3 regions of the uncultured Desulfobulbus sp. genome follow, and region 1 is predicted to be linked to each of the others. Evidence: riboswitches for the same ligand, from Rfam matches in the RefSeq annotation. Region 1 holds a riboswitch; each other region holds the start of a gene.

What was found. A riboswitch is a leader RNA that binds a small molecule or an ion and turns the genes downstream of it on or off. The one in region 1 is predicted to bind cobalamin.
Region 2: it holds a riboswitch for cobalamin, as region 1 does, so the genes downstream of both, cobU (bifunctional adenosylcobinamide kinase/adenosylcobinamide-phosphate guanylyltransferase) here and ACHZCX_RS13645 (sirohydrochlorin cobaltochelatase) in region 1, are expected to answer to the same signal.
Region 3: it holds a riboswitch for cobalamin, as region 1 does, so the genes downstream of both, thiC (phosphomethylpyrimidine synthase ThiC) here and ACHZCX_RS13645 (sirohydrochlorin cobaltochelatase) in region 1, are expected to answer to the same signal.

The regions. Positions count from the first base shown of each region.
Region 1 covers NZ_CAXXTL010000002.1:2,098,174-2,107,825, reverse strand. The annotation lists gene ACHZCX_RS13655 (pyridoxal-dependent decarboxylase) at 1-649, shown strand, start outside; gene ACHZCX_RS13650 (hypothetical protein) at 646-1,488, shown strand; cobalamin riboswitch at 1,572-1,760, shown strand; gene ACHZCX_RS13645 (sirohydrochlorin cobaltochelatase) at 1,932-2,834, shown strand; gene ACHZCX_RS13640 (iron ABC transporter permease) at 2,834-3,874, shown strand; gene ACHZCX_RS13635 (heme ABC transporter ATP-binding protein) at 3,855-4,673, shown strand; gene ACHZCX_RS13630 (ABC transporter substrate-binding protein) at 4,693-5,613, shown strand; gene ACHZCX_RS13625 (cobyrinate a,c-diamide synthase) at 5,610-6,956, shown strand; gene ACHZCX_RS13620 (precorrin-8X methylmutase) at 6,966-7,586, shown strand; gene ACHZCX_RS13615 (cobalt-precorrin-5B (C(1))-methyltransferase) at 7,594-8,688, shown strand; gene cbiE (precorrin-6y C5,15-methyltransferase (decarboxylating) subunit CbiE) at 8,675-9,652, shown strand, end outside.
Region 2 covers NZ_CAXXTL010000002.1:1,122,489-1,132,140, forward strand. The annotation lists gene ACHZCX_RS09255 (acyl-CoA carboxylase subunit beta) at 1-807, opposite strand, end outside; gene ACHZCX_RS09260 (VTT domain-containing protein) at 1,217-1,792, opposite strand; gene ACHZCX_RS09265 (DsrE family protein) at 2,336-2,686, opposite strand; gene ACHZCX_RS09270 (hydrolase) at 2,907-3,878, shown strand; gene ACHZCX_RS09275 (hypothetical protein) at 3,914-4,468, opposite strand; gene cobT (nicotinate-nucleotide--dimethylbenzimidazole phosphoribosyltransferase) at 4,419-5,513, opposite strand; gene cobC (alpha-ribazole phosphatase) at 5,522-6,121, opposite strand; gene cobS (adenosylcobinamide-GDP ribazoletransferase) at 6,118-6,894, opposite strand; gene cobU (bifunctional adenosylcobinamide kinase/adenosylcobinamide-phosphate guanylyltransferase) at 6,905-7,570, opposite strand; cobalamin riboswitch at 7,592-7,727, opposite strand; gene ACHZCX_RS09300 (CAP domain-containing protein) at 7,829-8,263, opposite strand; gene ACHZCX_RS09305 (ATP-binding protein) at 8,456-9,652, opposite strand, start outside.
Region 3 covers NZ_CAXXTL010000002.1:1,878,367-1,888,018, reverse strand. The annotation lists gene ACHZCX_RS12645 (ATP-binding protein) at 1-345, shown strand, start outside; gene ACHZCX_RS12640 (cache domain-containing protein) at 364-2,808, opposite strand; gene ACHZCX_RS12635 (helix-turn-helix domain-containing protein) at 3,326-3,799, shown strand; gene ACHZCX_RS12630 (hypothetical protein) at 3,819-3,974, shown strand; gene ACHZCX_RS12625 (cupin domain-containing protein) at 4,073-4,450, shown strand; gene ACHZCX_RS12620 (methyltransferase) at 4,447-5,556, opposite strand; gene cobT (nicotinate-nucleotide--dimethylbenzimidazole phosphoribosyltransferase) at 5,553-6,617, opposite strand; gene thiC (phosphomethylpyrimidine synthase ThiC) at 6,698-8,017, opposite strand; cobalamin riboswitch at 8,109-8,319, opposite strand; gene ACHZCX_RS12605 (cold shock and DUF1294 domain-containing protein) at 8,519-9,133, shown strand; gene ACHZCX_RS12600 (alpha/beta hydrolase) at 9,304-9,570, shown strand.

The sequences.
Region 1 (9,652 bases):
TCGACTCCGGCAACAGTACCTGCCAGATCTCGAACAGGCCGATTCCTTCACCCTGGATTTTCACAAAATGCTGGGTACGGCCCTGATGTGCAACGTGCTGCTGTTCAACCATCGCCCCGATATTCTCCGAGAGGTCTGCAGCGCCGGCGACGAGAGTTACATCTTCCGCGAAGGCGAGGACGGTGAAATCCGCGACCTCGGCACCCAATCCCTGCAATGCGGCCGGCGGGTCGACAGCCTCAAGTGGTTCCTCGACTGGAAATTCTACGGTCAGGCCGGGCTGGCCGAAAGGGTGGAAAATTATCTGGAACTGTGTCAATATGCCGAGGAACAGGTGCATCAGGCGAACGAACTTGAGATGGTCGTGCCCCGCGAATCGTTCAACATTTGTTTCCGTTTTCGTCCCCCCGCCGATATCCCTGTCGAACCCTTCAACCTGGAGCTGCGGGAGCGCATGCACCGCACCGGCCGCAGCCTGGTCGGCACCGGTTTCGTCAACAACCAACTGGTCCTGCGGCTGCTGATCACCAACATCACCATCGGCAAACCCCAGATCGACGACTTTTTCCAGGCGGTCATTGCCACTGGCCGGGAATTGCTGGCCGAGAGCAACAGCCGGAATCACCCATCAACGACGAGACAGGCATGAGTGACAATGATTACATGGTAACCCAGAAAGAAGCGGCCGATTTTCTCAATGTATCGACCAAATCCATCAGCCGGTACCGGAAAAGAGGTCTACCTTACAAACTGATCCTTAACCCGGTGACCGGCAAGCAGGAGGTCCGCTTCCGTTACGCCGACCTGGAACGGTGGGACCAGGGAAGGCAGCTGCTCGCTACCTATGCTCGCGACGGCGAAGAGATGGCTACGGGCGAGACCAAAGCAGCCGGAATCGCCGGGCGGCAGGCACAAACCAGCCAGCACGACGGCTTTTTAAACGATCTGCTGCTTGCCTACAAGGAGCAGATCGAACTGCTCCGCGATCAACTGGAAGACATGCGGGAGCAGCTGGCGCGCCGCGACCGGCAGATCGACGACCTCATGCGGCTGATGGTCGGCTTGCAACTGGAATACAAACCCATGCCCACCGTTGTCACCGCCGACATTCCAACTCCTGCCGAAAGCGCGCACGACAAAAACACGCTCCCGGAGGATCAGATATTCGACCTCTACGAGGCGGTTGAATTGCCGCACAACGGCCTGACCCTGGAAATGCCTGAAACACCCCCTCCGGCAGAGAACAAGCAGACTTTACAGAAACTCGGTAGGGAAAAAAAGGTATTCAGCCGCGACCAGCTCTCGGCTTCGATCCAGCGGCTGCGGTCCAAAGGAAAGAGCTACGAGGAGATAGCCCGAGGACTCAATCAGATCAACGTGGCCACCCTCTCCGGTCATCCGGAATGGACCACCCTTGAGGTGCAAACCCTGTTGCCCGCCTTGGTGAACAGCTCTCCTCGCCACTTTACCGAAGGCAACAACGCCTGAGTCCTCCGTGGGAACGCTGTTCCCCGTGTTTTCCAGATTGACAGCGATTCACGGCTTGACTTCATCGGGAGCGGCAGGTACCATGGGCCGCACTGTGTTCAGGTGTCCGTATCAACGGATGAAAAGGGAATCCGGTTCAAGACCGGAACGGGCCCACCGCTGTACCCGGGGACAAATTCCGCATGATGGCCACTGTTGTTGCTGACAACGGGAAGGCGCGGAAGGAGAGTGATCCGGAAGTCAGAAGACCTGCCTGAACAGTAAGACCCCGACCTTGCCGGCTGCAAGCTCGGACGACAGACTCCAGCGGTAAACAAGGGACATCCTGGATCAAGATCATTGGTCCGGGATTTTTTTATTTCCGGACCGGAAACCCAGGGAAAACAGGGGCGCGAGGACACATCGCCCGGCAACCTTTTTTCCGTCAACCGAGGGAGGCGTTGGTGCAACAGAGGAAGGCGATTGTGCTGGCCATGTTCGGAACCACGGTGGAAGCGGCCCTCAAGGGGCTGCTGACCATCAAGACCGCCATGGAAACTGCGTATCCCCAGACCCCGGTGCGCCTGGCCTTCACCTCCAACCAGATCCGCCGCATCTGGCGCAAGCGCGCCACCGACCCGGCCTACCTGCAGGCGCATCCCGATATCCCCCAGGATATCCTTGCCATTCAGGGCATCCTCGCCGCCATAGCCAATCTCCAGGATCAAGGGTTTGACACCCTGATCGTCCAGCCAACCCACGTTGCCCCAGCCGAGGAGTTTCACGATCTGGCGGCCTATGTCCGCGGCCTGGCCTCAATCCGTACCATGAAGCCGCGTTGGCGGCCCTTTAAAACAATCGCCCTCGGCCGGCCCCTGCTTGGAGCCTACAGCCTCCACCGCGCCTATGCCGACGACATCCGCATCGTTGCCCAGGCCCTGGCTGAAGACGCGGCCCTGGCAAAAAGCCACGATGCGGCCTTGGTCTACATGGGCCACGGCAACCAGTATTTCCCCTCCGGCGGCCTCTACCTGGAATTTGCGGCCCGCATGCGGCAGTTCTACCCCGGGGTGCTGACCCTGATTGCCACGGTCGAAGGATTCCCCAGCCTTGATGAGGTGGTCGAGAGCCTGCGGCTGCACGGGGTACGCCGGGTGATGCTAAAGCCCTTTCTCATCGTCGCCGGCGAACATGCCACCCGCGACCTGGTCAGCCCGGAGGAAGACTCCTGGCAATCGATCCTCACCAGGGAGGGTTTCGAGGTGATCCCGGTGATCAAAGGCTTGGGCGAAGAAACGCCGCTGGTGCAGATTTTTGTCGCGCATGCCGCCGAAGCCGCTGCCGATGCGGGAGTGGAGCTGGACTGATGAACGGCAAGAGCGCCATTACCTGGTTGCTGCCACTCTGCGGAGCCATGGTGTTTGCCGTGGCCCTTTCGGCCACCCTGGGCTTCCTCCAGGTGTCGATCCCCGATGTCATTCTCATTCTTTTTGCCAAACTGAGCAGTCAACCCCTGCCCGTGGGCATCGACCCGGTTGCCGCCACGGTGGTCGCCGACGTGCGTATGCCCCGGATCCTGGCCTCGGTCCTGGTCGGCGGTCTGCTCGGGGTGAGCGGCGCGGTCTTTCAGGCAATTCTGCTCAATCCCCTGGCCGACTCCTACACCCTGGGGATCTCCACCGGCGCTGCCTTCGGTGCCTCCCTGGTGATTGTCTTGCAGATTTTCGGCCTGGCCCTGCCGTCCGGCGTGACCATTCCGGTCTTTGCCTTCGGCGGCGGCGTCGGCACCCTGGCCGTGGTCCTCTTTCTGGCCTCCGGCGACAAGCGGCTCTCCTCCACCAGCCTGATTCTCGCAGGGGTCATTGTTGCCGCCATCTTGTCTGCGGCCATCGGTTTTCTCAAATTCCTCGCTGACGAGCAGGTGGGGCTGATCATCTTCTGGCTGATGGGCAGCCTTGCCGGGGCCTCCTGGCAAAACATTCTCCTGCTGGTGCCCACGGCCCTCTTCGGGACCATGACCGCGGTTTTTTACAGCCGCGACCTCAACATCATGGCCACCGGCGATCGGGCCGCCACCTCGCTCGGCGTCAATACGGTCCGGCTGCGCACTCTCCTGCTCACGGTCAGCACCCTGATGACTGCAATTGCGGTTTCGGTCTCCGGCATCATCGGCTTTGTCGGCCTGATCGTGCCGCACATGCTGCGCCACCTGGTCGGTCCGGACAACCGTTTACTGGTCCCGCTCTCCTTTTTTACCGGCGGCCTGCTCTTGCTGGTCGCCGACACCCTGACCCGGGCGGTCCTGCCGGTCGAGGTACCGATCGGCGTACTCACCGCGCTTTTGGGCGGCCCCTTCTTCTGCATTCTCTTTAAAAAACGGCAACAGGATGGCAAGAGCGCTTTCTGAACAACAGAGCGACCGCCTCTGGTCACTGACCGAGGTCAGCTTTGGCTATAACGGCACGCAGGTTGTGCGCGATGTCAATCTTGAACTCCGCCGGGGCTGCTGCTACGGTATCCTGGGCCCCAACGGCAGCGGCAAGACCACGCTCCTTGATCTGATGGGCGGCCTGCAGACGCCGCAGTCCGGGTCGATTGCGTTCATGGACCGTCCGGTACAAACCTGGCCGAAAAAACAACTGGCCCGGCTCCTGGCCCTGGTGCCCCAGGACTTCATGGTCCGCTTCAGTTTTTCGGTCCGCGAGGTGGTGGAAATGGGGCTGCATCCGCACCTCCATCGTTTTGCCACTCCCAACAAAGAGGACCAGGACCTGATCGACGAGGTGTTGGAGATCACCGGCATTACTGCCCTGGCCGATCGGCCGGTGACCCGGCTTTCCGGCGGCGAAAAGCAGCGGGTGGCCGTGGCCCGTGCCCTGGCTCAGAAGCCTGCGGTCCTCCTGCTCGACGAGGCCACCTCCAACCTCGACATCCACCACAGCCTGGAGATCCTCCACCTCATCCGCAGCCGTTTCGAGCAGCAGGGCATGCAGGTGGTGGCAGTGATGCACGATCTCAACCTGGCCTCCTTCTTCTGCGACCAGCTGGTCTTCCTCAAACAGGGGCAGGTGGTCTGCCAGGGGCCCACCGAGGAGGTGCTGACCCCGGAAAATATTGAGGCGGTCTACGGCGTCGAGGCCGAAGTAACCACCAATACCTTTACCAACAGCCGGCAGGTGAGTTTCAGGCTGCCGGCTCACCCTTAAACCCCAGCAATACGGTATCATGCGCCTTAAAGTTCTTCTTCTCATCCAGTGTCTCGTTCTCCTGCTTACCTCCATTGCCTCGGCCGCGTCCATCACCGACAGCGAGAAACGGACCCTGGTCTTTTCCCAGCCTTTTCAAAGGATCATCTCCCTGTACCCGGCTCATACCACCAATCTGCTCGAACTCGGGCTGAACAAGGAAATCATTGCCTGCGGACCCAGCGACACCCAATTGCCCCACCTGCCCCGCGTCCAATTCCAAGATGACCCCGAACGGTTGCTAGCCCTCAAACCCGATCTGGTCCTGATCCGGCCGATGATCAGCCGGGGCTACCCCAATCTGGTGCGCATCCTGGAAAAGAACAACGTTCGTGTCATCTCCCTCCAACCGAGTGAGGCGAATGAACTCTTCCCCTACTGGGAGGCCCTGGGCAAACTCACCGGCCGGGAACCGCAAGCCAAGGTCATGATCGAAACCTTCGGCAAACGGTTGGCTGCCATCACGGCCTCATTGCTACAGATTCCCAAAGAAAAACGTAAACACGTCTACTTTGAGGCGATTCACAAACAGATGAAGACCTTTGCCCCCAACGCCATTGCCATGTTTGCCCTGGAATCGGCCGGCGGCATCAACATCGCCAGTGATGCCGAACAGGTGCGCGAGACCAATATCGCTGCCTATGGCAAAGAGCGCATCCTGGCCAAGGCCGACCAGATCGACCTCTTCCTGGCCCAGAGCGGCCGAATGAATCCGGTGAGCGTTGACGATATTGTCAAGGAGCCGGGATTTGGGGTGATCAAGGCCGTACGCGAAAACCAGGTCTTTCTGGTTGACGAGGAGATGGTCTCGCGGCCGACCCTGGGGTTAATCGACGGCATTGCCTTTGTCCGCTCACTGCTCTATCCGGATTATGGCCAGGAGGGTATCACCCAACTATGAGCCCGCCCGCCCTGCTCATCGCTGGCACCCATTCCGGATGCGGCAAGACCACGGTCACCCTGGGGATCATGGCCGCCCTGGCCCGGCGAGGGCTCATGGTTCAGCCCTTTAAATGCGGCCCGGACTTCATCGACCCAAGCCTGCACCGGATGGTGACCGGCCGGGTGTCGCGCAACCTTGATGTCCGCATGTGCGGGGCCGATTTTGTCCGCCAGACCTTTGCCCGTCACAACCCAGCCTCCGGCTGTGCGGTGGTCGAAGGGGTCATGGGCCTCTTTGACGGCGGCGAGGGCTCGGCAGCCACCCTGGCCAAGACCCTGGAACTGCCGGTCATTCTGGTGATCGACGTCCGCTCGGCGGCGGAGAGCGTTGCCGCCGTGGTCCATGGCTTTTCCACCCTTGATCCCCAACTGCACCTGTCCGGGGTTATCTGCAACCGGATTGGCTCGGACAAGCATCGGGCCATGGTGATCAAGGCCATCCAGGACCACTGCAAGGTTCCGATCATCGGTTTTCTGCCGCGCCGGGAGGAGGTCTGCATCCCCTCCCGCCACCTCGGCCTGCATATGGGCGAGGAACACCCGCTCCGGGGCGAGGGACTGGACCAGCTGGCATTGCTGACGGAAGAACACCTTGACCTTGACCTGTTGCTCCGGATTGCCGGCGAGCACCGGGAATCGCCCCCGGCAGACACGAACCACCCCCCGGCGGCCTCGGCCGAAACGGTTCGCCTCGGGGTGGCCAGAGACGCAGCCTTCTGTTTTTATTACGAGGACAACCTCGACCTGCTGCGTGCGGCCGGCGCTGAGTTGATTTTTTTCAGCCCCCTAGAGGATAAAAACCTTCCTCAGAAACTGCAGGGCCTCTATCTCGGCGGCGGTTATCCCGAACTCCATGCCGGCCAGTTGAGTGGTAATAAAAAAATGCTCCAACAGATCCGCGCCTTTGCCGAATGCGGTCGCCCGGTTTATGCCGAATGCGGTGGCTTCATGTATCTCTGCCGCTCGATTATTGACTTGAAAGGCCAACCCTTTCCCATGGCCGGCCTCTACCCCTTTCAAGCGCGGATGCAAAGCCGGTTGCACAGCCTCGGCTACCGACAACCGCTTGTGGAACAGGATTGTTTGCTTGCACCTAAGAGCGCCGTGCTCCACGGCCACGAATTCCACTACTCGACCATCGAGGAGGGCCACCCTGAAGTTGCATCCGCCTTCCGTCTCGAGGACGGACGGCACGAGGGGCACCTCCTTCACAACACCCTGGCAGGCTACATCCATCTGCACTGGGGCCGCACCCCCGAGGCTGCGGTCCGTTTTGTCCAAACCTGCCGACAACCACGCTGAGAACACATCATGGTTACCTTACAACAGATCGCCCCTCAGGAAATAGAAGCAGAAAGTTTCCGCATCATCGAGCGCGAACTCGGGCCCACCGCATTTTCACCCGAGGAATTTGCCGTGGTCCGCCGCACCATCCACGCCACCGGCGACTTCAGTTTCGCCGAGAACCTGCGCTTCCACCCCCAGGCCGTAACGACGGGCCTGGCCGCCATCCGGGCCGGAAAGAACATCCTGGTGGACGTCAACATGGCGGCCAGCGGCATCTCCGCCGCACTCCTGACCCGCTTCGGTGGCCGGGTGATCTGTCGGGTGGCGGAGGCGGACACCGTGGCCATGGCCAAACAGAACGGCACCACCCGATCCGATGCCGCCATGGCCCGCAGCATTGCCGACAACATCGGCATTGTTGCCATCGGTAACGCCCCCACGGCCCTGCTCAAAGTGATGGAGTTGATCGAGCAGGGACTCTTTGCCCCGAATCTGGTGATCGGCGTGCCGGTGGGCTTTGTCAATGCGAGCGAGTCCAAGGAGTTGCTGGCGCAAAAAAACTATCCCTTCATCACCGCCTTGGGACGCAAGGGCGGCACACCGGTCGCCGTGGCGGCAGTCAACGCCCTGCTGCGGTTGGCCTAAGGACGCGATGGGGCAGCAAGCAAGGGGAAAAAGAGCCCTGCGCAGCGGCTACACCACCGGGGCCTGCGCGGCAGCTGCAGCCAAGGCGGCGGTGCTCTGCCTGCTGGGCCGGGAGAATCCTGGAGCAGTCGAGATCCCTTTTCCCGACGATTCGCGCCACCGCTTTGCCCTCTGCCGTTTCGGCGGCACCGCTCAACAGGCCATGGCCACGGTAGTCAAGGATGCAGGTGACGATCCGGATGTCACCAACGGCGCCGAGGTCGGGGCCACGGTACGCTGGCTTGATGGCGGGCGGGAAGAGAAGATTGTCCTGGTCAACGGGCCCGGTGTTGGCTTGGTCACCAAGCCCGGCTTGCCGGTGGCCGTAGGCGAACCGGCGATCAATCCGGTGCCTCGGCGGATGATCCGGGCAGCAGTAGCCGAGGCCCTAGAGGAAGGCGATAGAAGTGATGCGGCCTTGGAAGTCCAGATTTTTGTCCGTGACGGCGAGGCCCTGGCGGAGAAAACTCTCAACCGGCGGCTGGGGGTGATTGGCGGCCTGTCCATCCTCGGCACCACCGGCATTGTCCGGCCGGTCTCGGCCAAGGCCTGGACCGACACCATCGAGGCCTCAATGCAGGTGGCCCGAGCCGCCGGGCTGACCCAGGTTATCCTGGCCACCGGCCGGACCTCGGAGGCAGCGGTGCAGGACCGGCTCCGTCTGCCGGAGGAGGCCCAGGTCATGATGGGCGATTACCTGCTCTATGCCCTGGAGGCCGCCAAGCGGCAGGGGTTCAGTCATCTCCATCTGGCCGGGATGTGGGCCAAACTGATCAAGGCGGCCTTGGCTGTGCCCCAGACCCATGTACGCAACGGCGCCCTGGAGACCCGGCAGGCGGCCGATCTGCTGGCCGATCTCGGCCTGGAGCAACAAGCAGCCCTCGAATTTCGCACCGCCAATACAGCCCGGGAGATTTATGACCGACTCAAAACAATGCAGCGCGACGATCTGATCGCGGCGGTCTGCCGCAAGGCCAGGGAACAGGCGGAACGTTGGTCCGGCCTGCCGGTACAGGTGTATCTGGTCACATCGGAAAAAGGAGTGGTGCATGTCGCGGATTGAACTGATCGGCATCAGTGGCCGGTCCTTAACCGCCGAGCAATGGCCCCTGCTGCGCCGCTGCGCCGCCATTGCCGTCTCCCGTCGCTATCGCCCCTTGGTGGCGGGGTTAAGCTGCCCCCTGATTGATATTGCTCCGCTGGCTGCCATGCTGAACACCGTGGAAGAAGCCCTTGCCGGCGGCGATGTCGCCATCCTCGCCAGCGGCGACCCCCTGTTCTACGGCATCGGCCGCACCCTGATCAGCCGTTTCGGGCCGGAACGGCTCCGCATTCACCCAGCCCTGTCCGCTGTCCAACTGGCCTGCGCCCGTTTCCATACCCCCTGGGACGACCTAGCCGTGGTCAGCCTTCATGGCCGAAACGGCGACGATATGCCTGGCCGGGTGCTCCGCCATCATCGCGCAATCCTGTTCACCGACAACCGCAACAGCCCGGACCAGGTGGCAGCCCGGCTCTTGGCGGCCCTGGAGGCCTGCGAGGACCACGAGCGCATTGCCGGTCTCCGCATCCGGGTGGCGGAGAATCTGGGCTTGGCCGATGAGCGGTTGACCAGCGGCAGCCTGCACGAAATCGCCGCCGACCGCTTTTCCCCGCTGAACATGGTGCTGGTGGAACAACCGGACCAACCATTGGGAATCCGCTTCGGCCTCAGGGAAGACGAGATCCAGCATTCCCGGAGCCTGATCACCAAAGACGAGGTCCGCGCCGCCACCCTCCACCGGCTGCGGCTGCCGGCAACCGGCGTTCTCTGGGATATCGGCGGCGGCTCGGGCTCAGTCTCCCTGGAGGCAGCCCGGCTCTGTCCGGGACTGTCGATCCACACCATCGAAAAGAAACCCGAGGAACAGGCGAACATCCGTGCCAATATCCGGCAATACGGCGCCTACACCATCCATCTGGTGAGCGGCCAAGCCCCGGAGGCCCTGATCGGCCTGCCCCCCCCTGACCGCATCTTCATCGGCGGC
Region 2 (9,652 bases), 980 kb from region 1:
ATCGGTACGGCCGGGTGCGTCGCTCAGGTTAAGGATGGGCGCCCTGAGGCGATTGTTGGAAGGCAGATAGCTGATCAGCCTCCGCACCTCGCGCAGGGCAAGGACATCGTTGGCCACAGTAAAATGGGCCACGCCGCTCTTACTGGCATGCACCCGGGCCCCGCCCAGGTCCTCCGAGGTGATGTCCTGATGGGTGACGGTTTTAACCACACTCGGCCCGGTGACAAACATGTACGAGGAGTCTTCGACCATAAAAACGAAATCGGTGATCGAGGGACTGTAAACGGCACCACCGGCGCAGGGCCCCATGATACAGGAGATCTGCGGCACCACGCCACTGGCCCGGACATTGCGGTGGAAGATCTCGCCGTAGGCAGCCAGGGCATCCATCCCCTCCTGGATGCGGGCGCCGCCCGAGTCATTGAGGCCGATGATCGGTGCGCCTACCTTGACCGCCAGATCCATGACTTTGCAGATTTTCTGGGCATGTGCCTCGCCGAGCGAACCGCCGAGCACGGTGAAATCCTGGCTGAAGACAAAGACCTCACGACCGTCGATGGATCCGTGACCGGTGATGACGCCGTCACCAAGATACCTTTTCTCGTCGCCCAGACTGCCGCCCCGCCCAATTTTGAGGACATCGAACTCTTCAAAGGAACCATCGTCCAACAGCAGGTCGAGTCGCTCCCGCGCGGTCAGCTTGCCCTTGTGGTGCTGATCGGCCTTTTTCGATTCCCCACCGGCGGAAACGGACTCCGCCCGTAATCGTTCAAGGGTCTCAAGAGTTGCATTATATTGCGTATCCATTGTCCTCACCTAGTGCCGGAATCTGCCTAAGGCCCAGAAGAGGGTCCCAACAGATTCTCGATTATTGATCGATCATGTTTGTTTTGTGGCGGCTGTTTCCGACTGATACCATCGCCTGCAGGTTCTACCGGATGGCGAGGCTGTCGGCCCTGTTGCCCGCAAGAAGATGGCGGCTGAACGGCAAGCGACTCTCCTCACCTTTGGTCGACCGCCCCAGCTGGCCATAAACAGTCTAATTTATCACAGAGCACAGGTTTTCGTCTGCAAAAAAAACGGCCTACCGAGAAAGGTTGCAAGGCTCAACGCAAAACCCACGGAACACGCGAGTGTCACGGCTCGTTATTCTCAATCCCAACAGACTGCGGACAAGGTGGAAAAGACGCGTCCATTCTCCTCCACGAACCGTTGCCTAGTTGTGCGCGAGTTGTATATACCGATCGAAAAAATCAAGGTGCCCAAGGAAATAACCGGCAAGGACGCAAATGAACACCCAGCCTGTTCCTCCTAAGACGCTGAACGGAAAAAAAACGCGCCAGCGCATTTCGGCCATTCCAGCCACAAAGGGAACATATGTCCGAAGAAAGGGGACGAATCGGCAAAGCGTGACCGCTTTGGTCCCGTATTTCTCAAAAAAATCATGTGCCTTATTCAGATTTTTCTGGTTGAAAAATCGGCCATCTTTTCCGGCAAAGGCTTTGTGTCCAAACCAGATGCCCATAAGACGGTTAAAATTATCCCCAAGTATGGCTGCAACCGAGAAAAGGATAAGGACGATATACAAGTCCATTGCCTCGGTCGCGCAGAGGGTGCCGATGGCGAACAACATTGAATCTCCAGGCAAAAAAGGCGCCACCACCAAGCCAACTTCACAGAAAATAATAGCGGCTATGAGTCCATAAATCAGTGCGCCGTGGTTATCCACAAGCACGGTTAAATTTCCATTAATATTTACCGTAAAATCAATAAATTTATTAAAAATATCCATATTTTTACCGCAGGGGTTGAGAGACGTTTGACAGCATTCTATGGCAGAGAAAAAGAGTCACACCGCGAGTATTCCTTGTTGTTCCAATAACTACTCTTCAATGATATTTATCCTATCAGGGATAGGATTATTTTCGGTGAAAATCCTATGATTCATAGAGAGCATCGACAATATTCGTCGTTTGTTGTAAGGGCAATGAAAAAATGTTCAATTTTGGTCAAAAAACCCTACGTTATGGTGATTTTACCCCAAGAGATTCACGTCTTGGTTCCCGACAAGGGCGCCCTTGAGAGTATCAATGGTTTCCGGGGATTGGGCGTGCTCAAGTTAAGGCATTGCACCCCCGGTTGAGCATCTGCACTTAATTGTGTATATGAACAACCACCTGATCACTAACAGAAAATCTGAGACCTGACCACGGCAAGCTGGTCGGCGTGGTCTATATGTCCGACATCTTCTACCACCTGTTCAGCGGGTACAATAAAAACGGCCGGTGTCCATAACTTGGACACCGACCTGCTGAATGGAGGAGTGCGAGCCGAATCAGAAATTGAACACCTTGGCTTCGGCCGCCATGTCGATCAGGTGGGGCCCGCCATCGAGCACCATGTTGCTATAAAACTGGGCCTCGTCGAGCTTACGGTTTTTGGCGCAGGGAGTACAAACGCCCACCGGCACCTCGTTTTCGATCAGGTAGGGCAGGTAGTCGCTGACGCTATCTCCGGTATCTGTCTTCTGACCGCCGTCACTATTCTTCATCGCCCAGTCGACACCGCTGTCGATTAAAAAAAGATTGACCTTGTGGCCCTTGGAATGGGCGATCTTGGCAAATTGAAAGCAGCGGGTCGCCTTTTCAACGTTGTTGTCACGCAGCACAAACAAAAAATTGGCCATAATTTCCTCCTAAATCCTTACGGAATGTATGAAAGGGCCGGCCATTGTGCCGCCATGGCAATCTAACCGGTTCCCCTGTGAGTTCCACAATAGACTGATCACTACTCGGATTCCCAGGGCATGACAACCCGAAATCACCGCGTAAGAGCGCTATGCAGCGATAGTTTTTCGCTTCCTGCCCCCTGAACCATCACCCAGTTTCCACCGCCCCAAACCCGACATGATGCCAACCCCTTTCGCCCCACCCTTCTGGCTCCGCAATCCGCACATCCAGACCCTGTGGCCCAAACTGTTCCGGCCGCTACCCGCCCTGCCTCTGTGGCGCGAACGGCTCGAGCTGGCCGATGGCGATTTCATTGATCTCGCCTGGGCCTCCGGCGGTTCGGGCCCCATTGTCCTCATCCTCCATGGTCTGGAGGGGACCCTGCGCTCTCATTATGCCCTGCCGATCATGGCTACGCTCCTCCGGGCCGGCTTGCAGCCGGTATTTATGCACCTGCGCGGCTGCAGCGGCGAGCCCAACCGGTTACCCCGCACCTATCACTCCGGGGCCATTGAGGATCTGGCCGAGGTTTTGACGCTGCTTCGGGCCACCGGCCGGTCGGTGGCCGCAGCCATCGGCTTTTCCCTGGGCGGTAACCTCCTGCTCCGCTACCTGGGAGTCACCGGTTCATCCGCCCTGCTCCAGGCCGCGGTGGCCGTCTCCGTGCCCTTTGTCCTGGCCGATGCGGCCCGGCGGCTTGAACAGGGCGGGTCCCGGATCTATCAGCACTACCTCATGACCCGCTTGAAACGGGCCTACCGGCAAAAATTCACCGCCATGGCCTCGCCGCTGCGGGTCGATCTGAACCGGATCTACACCCTGTGGGAATATGACCAATGGGTGACCGCGCCGCTTAACGGATTTGCCGGGGCCGACGACTATTACGCCCGGTGCAGCTCGCTGGGTTATCTCAAAGATATCACCGTACCCACCCTGATCCTTCACAGCAGAGATGATCCCTTCATGTATCCGCACAATGTTCCCAGACCCGATCAGGTTGGCCCCGGCGTGCGATTGGCGATCCAGCCCCACGGCGGCCATGTCGGTTTCATTGAGAGCCGCTTTCCCTGGCGGACCGGCTGCCTGATCGATCGGCTCGCCCCCGCCTTCCTCAATGAGCATCTGGCGGCTGCCGACCCTCTACCCTAACCGGGGATCGAAGACGCGCAGCCTGTCGGCGGCGTTCAAGGCGTCTGCCAGGTCAAAGATTTCGAAACAGACCAGCATTTCCGCATTGAGGAGGGGCACCGCCTGCTGCAGTGTGTGTTCATCAAGCGGCAGGTGATCGGTCTGGCCGTCGGTGCCGGAAAGGTGGAGTCAACGATGTGCGGGTGAAAGTGGCTGGGCAGCGGTTTGCCCAGCAGGCTGTGGGTGAGATCAAAGGTGAAGCGGGGGTGAAACTCGACCTGGTCGATTAGGTTTTCCATGGCCACAAGCTCCGGCCAATCCACCTCCCGCCAGCCTGGCAAGGGATGCAGGGTCATATTGAGCAGGGGAAAGCCGCTCTCCGCAAAAAATTGGGCGACAGCCAGCGCTCCTGCAACCTTGTCGGTGGGCAAATGGACCGTGTATTCCAGGTCAAGAGCCGCCAGACCGTCGAGCCAGGAACCGACCTTGGCGCGCATCGGCCGGTCCCAGGTGTAAACCAGCAGTTCGACAAAGTCGACCCGCCCCTCAACCAGACGGGCGTTATCGAGGAAATTTTCCCCGGTAAGCCATGATGTGGTCCCCAATTTCATCGCGTGATTTCCCGATGGCGGCAAAGGTGCCCATTTCCTCGATCATCCGGAGCGCGGCCTCGATGATGCTGAACACCAGGGCGCAGCCCGTCCCCTCGCCCAAACGCATGTTCATATCGATCATGGGCTCCAGGCCGGTGATCTCCTTGAGCAGTTTGGCGCCGGGCTCAAACGAGATGTGCGACGGAATCATATACTCGATGGCCTCGGGCTTGAGCCGCATGGCCGTCAGCGCCGCGACGTTGGAGATCAGGCCGTCGGTGACCACCGGCACCCGGCGGGCGGCGCAGGCCAGATAGGTCCCGGCCATACCGGCGATATCGAGGCTGCCCACCTTGGACAACACATCGAGGGCATCGTCCGGGTCCGGCCGGTGCAATCGCACCGCCTGCTGCACCACAGCTTTCTTGTGTTCAAAGGCCTCGTCCGTCAGGCCCGCGCCCCGGCCGACCACCCGGTCGATATTTGCCCCAGTAAAGGCGTAAAGCACAGCGCTGCTGGCGGTGGTGTTGCCGATGCCGATCTCGCCGGTCCCCATCAGATCGTACCCCTGGTCGATGGCCGTATTGGTCACTTCGATCCCCACCTCGATGGCGCGGATGGCCTCTTCCCGGCTCATCGCTGGCTCTTTGAGGAAATTGGCCGTGCCGTAGCGGATTTTGCGGTTGAGCACCCTGGGCAGATCGACATCGACCTGGATGCCGATATCAACGGCAATGATATCGGCCTTGGCATAGTTGGCGAGGAAATTCACCCCCATGCGGCCGGAGGTGACAAAGTCGGCGCCGATGCGGGTGATATCCTGGGGATACATCGCAACCCCCTCGGCACAGACGCCGTTATCGGCCATCATCACCACAATCGCCTTCTTGCTGATCGCGTTATGCACCTTGCCGGTGATCCCGGCAATCTGGCGGGCGATGTCTTCGAGCTTGCCGAGGCTGCCCGGCGGCTTGAGGCAGTAATCGATCTCCTTCTGGGCGGCGGCCATGACCACCCGGTCGGTGGGCCGGATGGCCTCCAGGGTCTGCTTAAGCAAGTGCATAGTGTGCCCTACCTGTAGTTAAAACGGATGAGAATGGGCAATTGGCCCATGATTTCGATCTCGCACAAGGTGGCGTTATCGACCTTGAACTGCCAGTAGCCCTTGGAGACCGATTCGCTGAAGAAATGGGCCAGGAGCGAACGGATGCAGCCGCCGTGCGAGACCACCGCCACCCGCTTGCCCGCATTATAGCGGACGATCTCCTCAACCACGCTGATCACCCGGTGCTTGAAGGCGGGGAAGGCCTCGCCGCCGGGAATCCGGGTTTGTTCCCAGTCGGTCAGCCACAACTTCCAGATATCGGGATACTGCTGGGCGATCTCGGAGAAATGCATGCCCTCCCACTCGCCGAAATGGAACTCCTGGAGACTGGAATCGGTGATGACCTGCGCCTCCTCACCAAAAACCAGCGAAGCGGTTTCCACCGCCCGCGAGAGGGGGCTGGAAAAGATGGCATCAACCTCAAGGGCGTTGAGCCGCTCGCCAAGGGAGGCGGCCTGCAGGCGGCCATGATCGTTGAGGGGCGTATCGGTGCTGCCCATGAGGACGCCGGTTTTGTTCGGTTCGGTTTCGCCGTGGCGAATAAGATACAGTTTGGTCGGGTTCATAATAAAAATTTCCAGACAAGAAGAAAAACAAGGAAGCTGAGAATTTCGGCCAGCTCAATACTGGCACCGATGGTGTCGCCGGTGATGCCGCCCAACCGCCGCTTGAGGTAGGCGGCAAACAGAACAGCCAGGAGGATCGGCGGCAGATGGAGGATGAGAACCACCAGGGGAACCAGCGACGGGTGCACCCCCCAGAGGAATAGAATGGAGGTCACCAGAAACAGGGACATCAGGGTGGCGGCCGCCGCCTGGGCCAGGCCGGTCTGGTTGACATAGTCGCCGATCCCTCGCTCCTCGCGGGCATAGCGGGCCGCCGCCGAATGCCAGGTCAGGGCCACCCGGCCGAGTACCGGGGTGATCAACACGGCCGGCACGCCGCCGGTGCCTGGAATAGTCTGAAGGAGGATGTACTTGAGCAAAATGGTGAGCACCAGGGCGATCACGCCGTTGGTCCCCAGAGTGGAATCGCGCATGATCTCGAGCATCCGCTCGCGGGAGCGGTAGCTGAACAGACCATCGGCGGTGTCGGCGATGCCGTCGAGGTGCAGGCCGCCGGTGACGGTAATCAAGCCAATTACCGCGACCATGGCCGCCAGCTCCCGACCAAGCAAGGCATCGACAAGCAGATAGCCAGCGGCGGCCGGCAGCGCGGCCAACAAACCGACCAGCGGCATCCATTTCATGCCCTGGACAAAACGCTCGGCGGTGAATTCAACCTGCACCGGAATTGGATACCGGGTCATGAACTGAATCATGAGAATGAGCGCCCTCATGAAGCCACCTTCACTCTCCCTTGAGCCGCAAGGGAAGACCGGCCACCACCAGATAGACCTCCGAGGCAGCCTCTGCCATCCGCTGGTTGACCCGGCCGGCGCAATCACGGAAAAACCGGGCCAGCGGCGCAATCGGTACGATGCCGTAGCCGACCTCGTTAGTGACAGCGACCAGATCGGCCCGGCTACCGGCAACAGCCCCAATGATGGCCTCGATCTCGGTCATCACATCCGCCTCGACTTCGTTTAACTGGTTTACGGTCGGCTGGTCCCAATCCATGGGATGCACCAGCATCCGGTTGCTGATCATCACCGTCAGGCAATCCAGGAGCATGGCGGCAAAATGAGGGCCTTCGCTGGCAATCACCTCGGAGGGGCCGGTCGTGGTCTCGAAGGTTTGCCAGGATGCGGGCCGCTGCAGCCGGTGCTTTTTGATGCGGTCCGTCATCTCGTCATCAAAGGCCCGGGCCGTAGCGATATAGGCGATATCGGTGCCGATGCCGGCAATCAACTGTTCGGCAAAACTGCTCTTGCCGCTTCTGGCCCCACCGGTGACAAGGATAATGCGTCCCATGAACACACCAAGGAGTAGTTGCCGCGCCTCGCATAGAGAGGCAGCGACATGGTTGATCGAGCAGAGAGATTCTTCAGAGGAGGAGGCGAGAGTCGTTTGCACGGCGCCGGTGTCTCATTCCACGAAGACCCACGTTCAAGAGGAGTGTCTGGCTTTTCCGCTCATCGCGAAATCACAGTTGCGGGACAGCACGGGATTTGCACCCGTTTCCTCCATACGAAAGACGGCACCCAGCCCAGCCGGTGCACAGGCTGTTTATATCGAATTCAGGAAAAAAAAGATAGGGGCAAATAACACGGGAGTGGCACCCTCTGAGGAACACGTCAGCGTAGCCGCTTCAAGTCACAAAGGGCGAGCGGGTTATTTACAGGCGAAAAAGGTGACGTAATTGCCAACCTCGGCGATCCCGACCTTGGAGACCCCATCTTTCAGCATGTTCTGATCATGCCCGCTCGATCCGCGCCAGCCATCGAACTGTTTGAGGGGCGTGCTGTAGTTCCAGCCGACATTTTCGACGCAGAGCCGGCTGCCGGAACGCTCAAACCGCTCGTCGAACTTGTTGTGGCTCATCCGCTTCTGCTGGAACATCGCAAAGCTGTGATTCTTGGCCAGATGGTTGAGATGGGCATCGAACCGCAGCGGATTCAACCCGTTGTCCTGGCGGTACAGATTGATCTGCTCCAGCAGGGTACGACAATACAGCGAGACGCCCTCATCGGGCAACTCCCGGGCAGGCGCCGGTGAGACCGCCAGAGACAACAAAAAAACAGCAACCAACATGACCTTCATATTCATCGATCTCGTTACAAATTGGATAGCAAACCTAGGTGATTCACGTCTTGGTTATTAAATAAGAACGAATGGAGAAAAAATCCACCCGACAGCCACTCCGTTTTTCCCAGCGACTGCCTCGCTCCCAAACGTCGAAGAAATCCCTTTCGTCTTTTTTTAAGCAAAAAAGAGTGCCCATTGGGAGCGTGCCCACGATCACCCTAAAACCTGCCGCACCTTCTGCAGCAGGGTGCGGACGGCAAAGGGTTTCTGGATGAAATCGACGCCTTCGTGGAGCATGCCCTGGTCGGCGATGACATTTTCTGTATATCCGGACATATAGACAACTTTAAGATCAGGAATGCGACTTGACAGCCGCCGATGCAGCTCACGGCCGTTCATCTTCGGCATGACCACATCAGTCAGGAGGAGATCGATGCCAGCCACCTGGGCCGCCCGCTCCAGGGCCACTTCCGGGTTCTCCGCCGCTATGATTCGGTAACCGTGGCCAGCCAGGGTTTCGCAGACCAACTCCAGCACCAAGGCATCGTCCTCAACCACCAGGATCTGCTCGCCACCCCCCGATGCCAGACCCACTTCAACTTCCGCCACCGGGGCCTGCAGAGCTCCTTCGGCCTTAGGCAGATAAATCTTGAAGGTGGCACCGTGGCCGGGCTCGCTGTACACCCACAGATGGCCATGATGTTGCTTGATGATGCCAAACGAGGTCGCCAGCCCCAGCCCCGTGCCCTTGCCGCGCTCCTTGGTGGTAAAGAACGGTTCAAAGATGCGATTGCGGACGGCCTCATCAATTCCCGTCCCGGTGTCGCTGATCGACAGCATAACATAATCTCCCGCTTCGACCTCCGCGTGGTGCTCGGCATAGGACTGATCAAGGTGCGCCTCGGCTGTTTCGATGGTCAGGGTGCCACCCTCCGGCATGGCATCGCGGGCATTGACCGCCATGTTGAGTACCACCTGCTCAATCTGGCCTTTATCCGCCCGAATCGGGACCGGGAGGGGACTGAGCACGGTCCGTACGGTGATGGCCTCGCCGATCAGCCGTTGCAGCATGCTTTCGAAGCCGCGAATCAACTCATTGAGGTCGATGATTCTGACCTCAAGCATCTGTTTGCGGCTGAAGGCCAGGATCTGCCGAGTCAGGTCGGTGGCCCGCCCCGCCGCCTTGAGAATCTGCCCTAGATCGGTGAAGAGCGGATTATCAGGAGGTAACCGTTTCCGCCCCAATTCAGCATAGCCAATGATCGGCGAAAGCAGGTTGTTGAAATCGTGAGCAATACCTCCGGCCAGGCTGCCCAGGGTCTCCAGTTTGCGGTGTTGGCGCACTTGCTCCTCCAGCTCCTTGCGCTGACTGACGTCACGGAAGCTCCATAACCGGCCATAGCGAACTCC
Region 3 (9,652 bases), 220 kb from region 1:
CTGAAAAACGCCCTGGCCTACAGCCCCAGCGGCTCGCTCGTCACCCTGCGCTGCCACGGCAGCAGGAACAGGCACGGCGAGGCCTTTGTCCATATCAGCGTCATCGACAACGGCCCCGGTATCGGCAAAGAGCACCTGCCCCGGCTATTCGAGCGGTTTTACCGCTGTGATAAGGCCCGAGGCCGTGACCAAGGCGGCACCGGCCTCGGACTGGCAATCGTCAAGCACATCGCCCATCTCCACAACGGCACGGTGGAGGTGGAAAGTGTTCCCGGCAAGGGATCGACCTTCACCATCACCCTGCCGGCAGCGCCGCGGGAACAACAGGAGGATGGAGCCGACTGAGCCCCTTCTTGCGATGGTTCAGGGGGATTGCAGTGCTTCCCGCACCGCCTTGGCCAACGACTGGATGGTGTAGGGCTTTTTGACATAGCGCCGGGCCCCCAGTTCCATGGCCTTCTGCACCCGGTCGGTCTCGGCGTAGCCGCTGACGATAATCGCCCGCTGGCCGGGAGAGAGGGCCAGGGCCCGCTCATAGGTTTCCAGACCGTCGATTCCCGGAGCCATGATCATGTCAAGCAGAAGGAGATCAACCGGATGTTCGGCCAGATACGCCAGGGCCTCTTCGCCGCTGGCAGCCGTCTCAACCCGGTAGCCCAACAGATCGAGTATGGCCTGGGCCAGTTCCCGCTGTTCACGAACATCATCGACCAGCAGCAGGGTTTCGCCGTTGCCCTGATACTCGGCCGGATCGGCCGCCGGACCTTCCTCCACCGTCTCCTCACGGGTGGCGGGAAAATAGAGCTCAAAGAGGGTTCCCTTACCCTCCTCCGAAGAGACGCTGATGTGGCCGCCGTGATCCTGGACCGTGCCCCAGACCACAGTCATTCCCAGGCCGGTACCGCTCCGTCCCAGCTTCTTTTTTGAGAAGAAGGGCTCGAAAATATGAGCAAGATCGCTCTCGGCGATGCCTACTCCCTCATCACCCACGACAAGCGTCACATAATCGCCCTCCTTGATCTGTTCGCATCCCGGCAAAGGCTGGTCGATGTACCGATTTTCCGTGGCCAGACGAATCACGCCGCCTCCCGGTTGGGCCTCGACGGCATTGATGACCAGGTTCATGAGGGTTTTCTGCAGATGCACCGAGGATCCCTTTATCCGCAGCAGATCAGGAGCAAAGGCTGTCTCAAATCTGATATCGGGATTATGGGTCCGCAGCTTGAGGTGTTCGGGGGAAGCCAGGTAGCGCTCGATGAGCGTATTGAGGTTGAGCACCACCGGCTGCATTACCCCTCGACGGGCCAGAGTCAGCAGATCCTGGACGATTTCGCTGGCCTTAAGGCCGGAATCACGCATAATCTCGATATAGCGGCGTTGCGGACTATTGGCGGGCAGACTCGCCAGCATCAGATCCGGGTAGCCGACAATGGCTGAGAGGACATTGTTGAGATCGTGGGCCACGCCCCCAGCAAGCATGCCCAAGGCCTCCATCTTGCGGCTGTTGTTGAGTTGTTCCTTGAGCGTGTCGATGGCCTCGGCCGCCCTGTTGCGCTCATCAATCATCTGATTGGCGGCCTGGGCCAGCCCCTTGAATTCGGCAAAATGGATGGCCCGCTCGTCGACCATGCTTGACCCGGTGGCGGCCCGTTCGAAGAAGGCGGTGAACCCTTTGAGGTTGGCGGCAATCTTGCCGGAAATATAGCGGGAGAGAACAACAATGCACAGCAGGCAGAGCAGCAGGGTGCCCACGATCCAGCCGAGACTGCGGACGATCTTGCTTTCAAGGGCGGCCTTTTTCTGCGCCAAAATTTCGTTGATCTCGTCGATATAAACGCCGGTTCCGACCATCCAGCGCCACTCCTTGATCGCCCGGGCATAGGTCATCTTGGCCGCCGGCACTCCGGTCTGCGGGCGGATAGTAGCGACGTATTCGAGAAAAACTCCGTCTTCTACTTGACTGCGCCGGATCAGCTCCTGCAGCACCGGAACCCCGTTGGGATCGCGGAAGTTCCACTGATTCAACCCAATATTTTCTGGTTTATAATGGGCCAGGGTTGTGGCCTCGAAATCATAGACAAAAATGTAGCCGTCCTTACCGTAGCGGATGGTGTTGATACGGGCCAGGGACTGCTGCTGAATTTCCTGTTCTACATCCTCGACATATTCACCGGTGCCGATCCACCAATTGAAAGGGGCAAAAACCTTGACGTAGCCGATCTTCTTCGCCATCTCCTTGGTTTCACCGGGTTTGTACCAGTACCATTCGAGAAAACCCTCACCCTGCTCCCGGACCATCTCCACCATCCGACGAATGGTGTATTGGCCCTGGCTGTCCTGCAGGTCCCAAAGATTTTTTCCCTCAAGCTGAGGTGACAAGGGCAGAAGGACATTGTTGCCCTGCATGTCATATATAAAATAATAGCCGCGGTTGTCGTGAAAGCGAACCGGACGCAGGGCCTCCCTGATGAGCCCTTTGACCTCCTCCTCGCTCTTGCTCTGCTGGTAGCGGTTGTAGATGTTATCGGCAATGGCGTGGCCGCGCTCGACCTGAGCCTGGAGTTCTTTCTTGAGGCTGTGTTCGGTGGTGGAACGCTGGTATTCGATATAGTCGACAACCCGGTCAACCTCCTGCTTGACCAAGGCCTTCTGCCCGGCCAGATACTCCTCTTTTAATTCACGCGACTCCACCTCGAACCGCCGGTATTCCTGCACAATCGACAGGGCGGCGACCAGTCCGACCGACAGGAACGCCACGGTGACCATGCTCCAAAGCAAGGTTTTATGAAGATTGTTGAAAAGATGCATACTCCTCAGAGCGGTTTGATCCGATTGGACTGATGAGAGGCGACGCACTTTCCTGGGTTGGATCCCGAGAGGTCATGCATCAGGAAAAATAACAGTTTTCTTTCTCCATTAAAGAGGCCGGAGAGCATCGCCGTCAATCTTTTTCGACTGGTCTCGAATTTTACCGCAGTTCCTCTCAAGGGACTGTCACCCTTAAGAAATCGCATCCTCCTGCCCCCTGCTGCTCAACACGTCCTGTTTTCAAGCACCAGGGAGATCGGCGGTGCACCGGCCTTTGTATTGGTCCACCCGCGGTCCATTCTTTCCTCCAAGCTGCATTTCCGGGACATGGGGGAACAGGCTTTGACATTCTTCGTTCCCGTGCGCCACCTCTTCACATTCATGCATAATTCCGAGAAGCTGCATGCCTTGCGGCAGAATCGTGGCGTGTCTTTGTCGTGGCGTGGCGGCTTGTTGTCGTGGTAAATTATCAAGGTGCAGGTCATAGTGCGGGCATCACCACAACAAAGAGGGCAACATGTCGATTCAAAAATTGCGTTTGCAGCATGACTGGTCGCAGCAGCAACTTGCCGACGCCAGCGGATTGAGTGTCAGAACCATTCAGCGCCTTGAAGCTGGCAATCCGGCCAGCATCGAATCGCTCAAATGTCTGGCCGCCGTCTTCGAAGTAGATTCTTCAACCCTTCATCCGGAGCGCACCATGACAACCGCAACCGATTCCCTCAATGACACGCAGGAAGAAGACGCCTTTGCTTATGTGCGAAAACTTCGGGGGTTTTACCTGCACCTGTTGCGATACATCTTCATCGTTCTGGGACTGCTGGCCGTCAATCTCATTCTGACCCCCCATCGGATGTGGATATATTGGGTGATGGGAGGCTGGGGACTGGGCCTGCTGATGCATGCCGCCCGTGTCTTCAAACCCCAAAGTTTTCTTGGCCCGCAATGGGAACGACGGCAGGTCGAAAAGCGTTTAGGGCGCCCTCTGTAACCAGGAAGGAGGGTCTTCCATGCACGAGGAACGTTTCTTTACTGATTCCCGGCTTCCGTTTTTCGAATGCCGGACCTCACAGGACAGCACCCGCACCTACACACCGCCCATGCATCGCAGCTTCAGTATCGGCGCGGTCGAACGGGGAGAGATCCTCTATCGGGTGGCCGCCTGAATATTCAGGATCGAAAAATTGGCCGGGGCCATGCTGGCGGTCTTCGGCCTTCTCCTGGCCCTTGACTGAAAGCCACGAGCAAACTTTGGAGCAGAACCATGACACACGGCGAGTATTACTTTGAGGAAGGTTGTTTCATCACCGAACTGCACAACAGCGCGGATGATCCGGCGGTGTCCGTGGCCCGTGCCCGGGTGGAACCGGGCCACACCACCCGCTGGCATTGTCTTGAGGCCATCCAGGAACGGTATGTGATGGTTGAGGGCAGTGGTCTGGTTGAGATCGGTGGCGAGGCGCCGAGGGTGGTGCTCCCTGGCGAGGTGGTGCAGATCCCGCCCGGCTGCCGGCAGCGGATTACCAACACCGGATCGCGTGATCTGCTTTTTCTGGTCGTCTGCACGCCGCGCTTTACCCTGACTGCTTACCGTGACCTGGAAACAACTGGTACACGCCAAGGGAATGCGGAAAGGCCTTAGCCCCTGGAATCGGGGTGAATAGCAAGGGGTTCAGCGCCCATGTTTGCAGGAGTTGTGGCTGGATCAAATCTGCGCAGCGGTTCTTCGGCGCGGGCAAAGGCCAGCAGGGTCGATCCCGACGGCAACTGTCGCGTCCGGTGGCTACCCAGTCCGCATCGGCTGGCGGCATCAATGATGTCGTCCTGGCGATGAGTTTTGCCGTTGTAGGTATTGAGCATCATGTGCAGATCGTACAGCGCCCCGCGCCAATCGGTATCGGCAAAGAAATCGTGGACTATCAGCAGCCCCTGGGCTGAGGTTTTGCTCACCGCCTTGCGGAGTATTAGGAGGCTCTCCTCTGTCCCCTGGCAGTGGAGGACATTGGAAAGCAACACCAGGTCACAGTCCCGGTCCGGGATGCGGTCCAAATCCGAGGATTCCTTGTCCAGCAGATTGCAGCCGCACCAGGTGACCCGCTCACGCCAGGGGGTCAAACGGCGATGGAGTTCTTCCGAGGCGATGATCTCCGGCAGGTCGCAGAAAATCGCCGACCACTCGGGGTTGCGCCGCAGGAACTCGGCGATAAACGCGCCCGAGCCCGCCCCGAGATCAAGCATTATCCCAGACGGCGGCAGGCCGGGGCAGCACTGCCACACTTCCGCGGCGCGCACGCCGGCAGCTTCATCCATGGCTCCGAGATAACGGATTCGGGCCTGGTGCAGTTCTTCCGGGGACTTGTCGCCGGCGGCAAAGATCCGGCCGCCTGTTTTCAGGGTAGCGTCCAATTGACTCCAGGACAGGCGCAGTTGCTGTTCAAAGTCCAATGTCCGTCGCAGCGAGTGGGGTGAATGGCGCTCCAGGTAGGGCTTGGCCTCTGGGCTCAGGCCGTAGCGGTTCTCCTCTTTGCCCAAGAACCCCAACTGGCAAAGGCAGTCGAGGAAGCGGCGGCCATATTCGAGATCCCAGCCGATAGCGGCGCAGATCTCCTCGGCGAAACCGCCCTGGGAAGCAAGGAGGTCAAACAGTCCAGATTCATGGGCCAGCATCAGAACAGCGGAGCCCCGGTATCCGGTCAGCAGATCGGAAAAAGCGAGAAACGGCGAGCCGCGGTCCTCCGCCTGCATCATCCCTCCTGGGCGTTGCGGATGCCCACCTCGGCAAAAGTTTTGATGTCGGCCAGCACCCGAGTGGCGGCATCGAGCAGATGCATGGCCACCGCCGCGCCGGTGCCCTCGCCCAGCCGAAAATCGAGATTGAGCAGAGGCGTGAGGCCCATCCGTTCCAGCATGCAGCGGTGACCGATCTCCACCGAGTTGTGGCTGGCAAAGAGGTAGGCCTTGGCCGCAGGGGCGAGTTCGCAGGCGATCAAGGCACCAGCAGTGGAAATCAGCCCATCGCAGAGCACCGGAATGCCACGGGCGGCTGCACCGATCACCAGCCCGGCCAGACCGCCGATTTCAAAGCCGCCGACCTTGGCCAGCACATCCAAGGCGTCGGTGGGATCGGGGTGATGCAGGGCGAGCGCCCGCTCAATCACCGCGATCTTATTCTGCAGCATGGCCTCATCGATACCGGTTCCCCGGCCGGTGACGGTGCGTACCGGCAGGCCCGAGAAGGCGGCGATGATCGCCGAAGAAGGGCTGGTGTTGCCGATGCCCATGTCGCCGGTGCCGAGCAGGTCCAGGGATTCCCGGTCCACCAGCTGATTGACAATCTCAATCCCCGCCGCCACCGAACGAATCGCGTCAGCCCGGCTCATGGCCGGTGTCTTGGTAAAATTGGCTGTCCCCTTGCCGATCTTGCGATGAAAGATAGGCAGGTCCGGAGGAAAATCATGGTTCACCCCCAGGTCGGCGACCCGCACCTCGGCCCCCGAATGGGCGGCGAGGACACTCACCGAAGCGCCGCCCTGGACAAAATTGTAGACCATCTGCGGTGTCACTTCCTGGGGAAAGAGGCTGACCCCCTCCTCGACCACGCCGTGATCGCCGGCGCAGGTGACAATCATTTTTTTGCGAAACCGGACATCGAGCGTGCCGGCAATGCCCGCCAACCGGGCGGCCAACGGCTCAAGGATGCCCAGGCTCCCCTGGGGCCGGGCCTGGTCGGCGAGCCGTTGCAAGGCTGCCTGGTGGATGGTGGTGTCCGGAGGACGGATAGCGTTGATGGTCTGCTGGACGAGTTGCATATCGATGCCTTGGTGGTGGATTATATTCGGTGTTTGATTGGGTGGTGTGGGCCGATGGGTGCACTACGCTCAAGCCGCGCTCAACCGGGGACGGAAATCTTGTCGCCGCTGATATCCTGGCGGAAGACCTCCATCCCCTTTTTCATGGCGCAGAAATCGCCGCACATGGTGCAGGTGTCGTTGGCCTCGGGGGCGCGTTCTTCTCTGATTTGCTTGGCTTTTTCCGGGAACAGCAGATATTTCTCCAAATCCTGCCAGCGCATGTCCCGCCGCGCCATGGCGGCCTGTTTTTCATTGTCGCGCCGCTCCGGATACTTGGCGATATCGCCGACGCGGACCGCCAGCCGAGTGGCGCGCACGCCTTCGCGGACATCGTCCTCATTGGGCAGGGCCAGGTGTTCGGCCGGGGTGATATAGCAGACCAGATCCGCCCCATGCCGGGCTGAATTGGCCGCACCGATGGCGGCAACGATGTGATCGTACCCGGCACCGCTGTCCATGGGCAGAGGCCCGAGCACATAGTAGGGGGCATTGCCGCTCATCCGTTTTTCCAGTTGGATATTGGCGGCGATTTCATCGAGCGGCACATGGCCCGGCCCTTCGACCATCATCTGACAGCCCATCTCCCGGCCAAGTTCCGCCAGTTCGCAGTTGATGATCATCTCCGCCATCTGGGCCCGGTCGTGGCTATCGTGGATGGCCCCGGCGCGGATGCCGTTGCCCAGCGAAAGGACCGCATCGTATTTTTTCATCAGGCCGCAGACCCGGTCGAACTGGGCATAGAGTGGGTTTTCCTGGCCGGTGGCGTCCATCCACGCCACCATGAAGGTGCCGCCCTTGGAGGCCAACCCACCGTAGCGAAAACCCTGTTTACGCAACCGCTCGATGGTGTATTGGTTGATGCCGCAATGGATGGCCATGAAACTGAGGCCGTCAGCCAGTTGGCGCTCAATCAGCTCGAAGAGGAATTCCGGATCGAGCTTGCAGGGATCTTTGTACTTGCGGGCGGTCTCTTTGAAGGCCTGATAGAGCGGCACATTGCCCACCGGCAGGCGGGTATGGGCCAGGACCTCGCGGCGGATGCGGTCCAGATCGCCGCCAACGGAGAGTTCCATCAGGGTGTCGGCCCCCTCTTCCTCGGCAATTTGGGCTTTGCGGATTTCCGCCTCCAGGTTGCAGATGTCCGACGAGGTGCCGATGGAGGCGTTGACCTTGGTCCGCAATCCTGTGCCGATGCCGATCACTTTTTGGCCGGGGCGGCGCGGATTGTTGGCGATGACAATCTCGCCGGCCGCCACCTTTTCCCGGATGTATTCCGTGCTCAGGCCTTCATCCCGGGCCACGGTTTTCATCTGCGGGGTCAGGGTGTGTTCGCGTGCATACTCAATTTGGGTTTTCATGTATCCTCCGTACGTTGCGACAGTCTGTAAGCGGAAAAAAGTAAAGGGCTTCAAAAGGGGAGTATCCTTTTGAAACCCTTTGCCATCGCGTTCCCAAGTCGAACTGATCTATACGTCTTCTGACTTCCGGATACTGCCAGATCGCGCCTTCCCGATCATCAAGGATGATCAGTGGCTTCCTCGCAAGGAGTGCGACCCCTTATTCCGGTTACAGCGGCGGGACCGTCACGGATTTGCACCGTGTTCCGTTTATAGAACTGTCTGTATCTGTGCCTGCTTCAACAGGTGCGGCAAACTACCATATTCAAGATCAAAAAAACAATCTCGAAAACGAGGTTTTTTTTCTTCCTCTGGAGGAGGTGCGATGGAGTTCTCATTTGAATGGATCAGGATGTCGTAGTATGTTTTAAAATAGCTTATTCTAATCAGGCTAAAAGTTCCCTTCCGGCAAAATCAGGACAGCCAAAGTAGTTGCGCCCAATAATAACCAAGCGAACCAACATGCGAATTCAAGGAAAAATAGCAAAGTGGAAAGCAGAGAAAGCGTTCGGATTCATAACCCCCAATGGCGGCGGCCCTGATATTTTCGTCCATAAAAATGGCCTGTCACAACGATCCCGAATGCCGACTGTCGGCGAGATCGTCACTTTTGAGATCGTTTCGACGGTTGGCGGGAAAACATGGGCCGAGAATGTGCTTTTTCAAGGGGAGAGTGATCCGCGAAGGAACGCGATAGTTGTAGACGTGCTGCTTGTGATCTTGGCAATTCTCTTTTTAACGGCAATCACTGGCTTGGTTGTTCGCGACTTGTTGCTACTGCCGGTTCTGGGCGTATATATCTGTGCCAGCTTGCTGACCTTCATCGTGTACCGATTTGACAAGTCGGCGGCTGAGTTCAATGATTGGAGGACCTCAGAAATCCGTCTACATACGCTCAGCATCCTTGGCGGATGGCCTGGTGCCATAATTGCGCAACGACTTCTGCGCCACAAATCGAAAAAACAATCGTTCCAAGTAATCTTCTGGGCAACAGTCGTTCTCAACGCGACTATGCTGGCAGCGCTGCTCTCTCCAGCCGGCAAACATTTCCTTCATTCACTCCTGTTGGGGCTCTAATTCAACGGAAATCGAATGTGAGCGATTTGATTAGGTCAGACGTCCCCGTTGTTTCTCTAGCTCTGGAAGTCACGGGACAACCAACCGGCACAATAATTTGACGGTGCATGGAGGAGGAACAATGATCAAGCACATAAAAACAGACTCCCTCAACATCGCCTATGCGGAGAGTGGCCCACCTGCTTTCTCTCCGCCTGGTGAACGGCGACCCCGCCTTTGAGGCAACCGAACGGCGGTTGATCGATCTGCCGCGGATACCCGTGCCGGCCATCGTCCTGCACGGCAGTGAAAACGGCGTCCTCCCCGCCGCCGGTTCCGAGGAGCACCACCGATTTTTTAGATCCGCCTATGAGCGCCGGTTGATTCCGGTGGCGGGCCACAATCTGCCCCAGGAAGAGCCGCTCGCCTTTGCGGCAGCAGTGCTCTCGCTCCTTTAAGTCGATATCAAACCGCCCTTGCCTTGCAACGGACCTCACGGGCAGGCGGCTATCCACATCAACCTTGTTTGAACCTGACCAG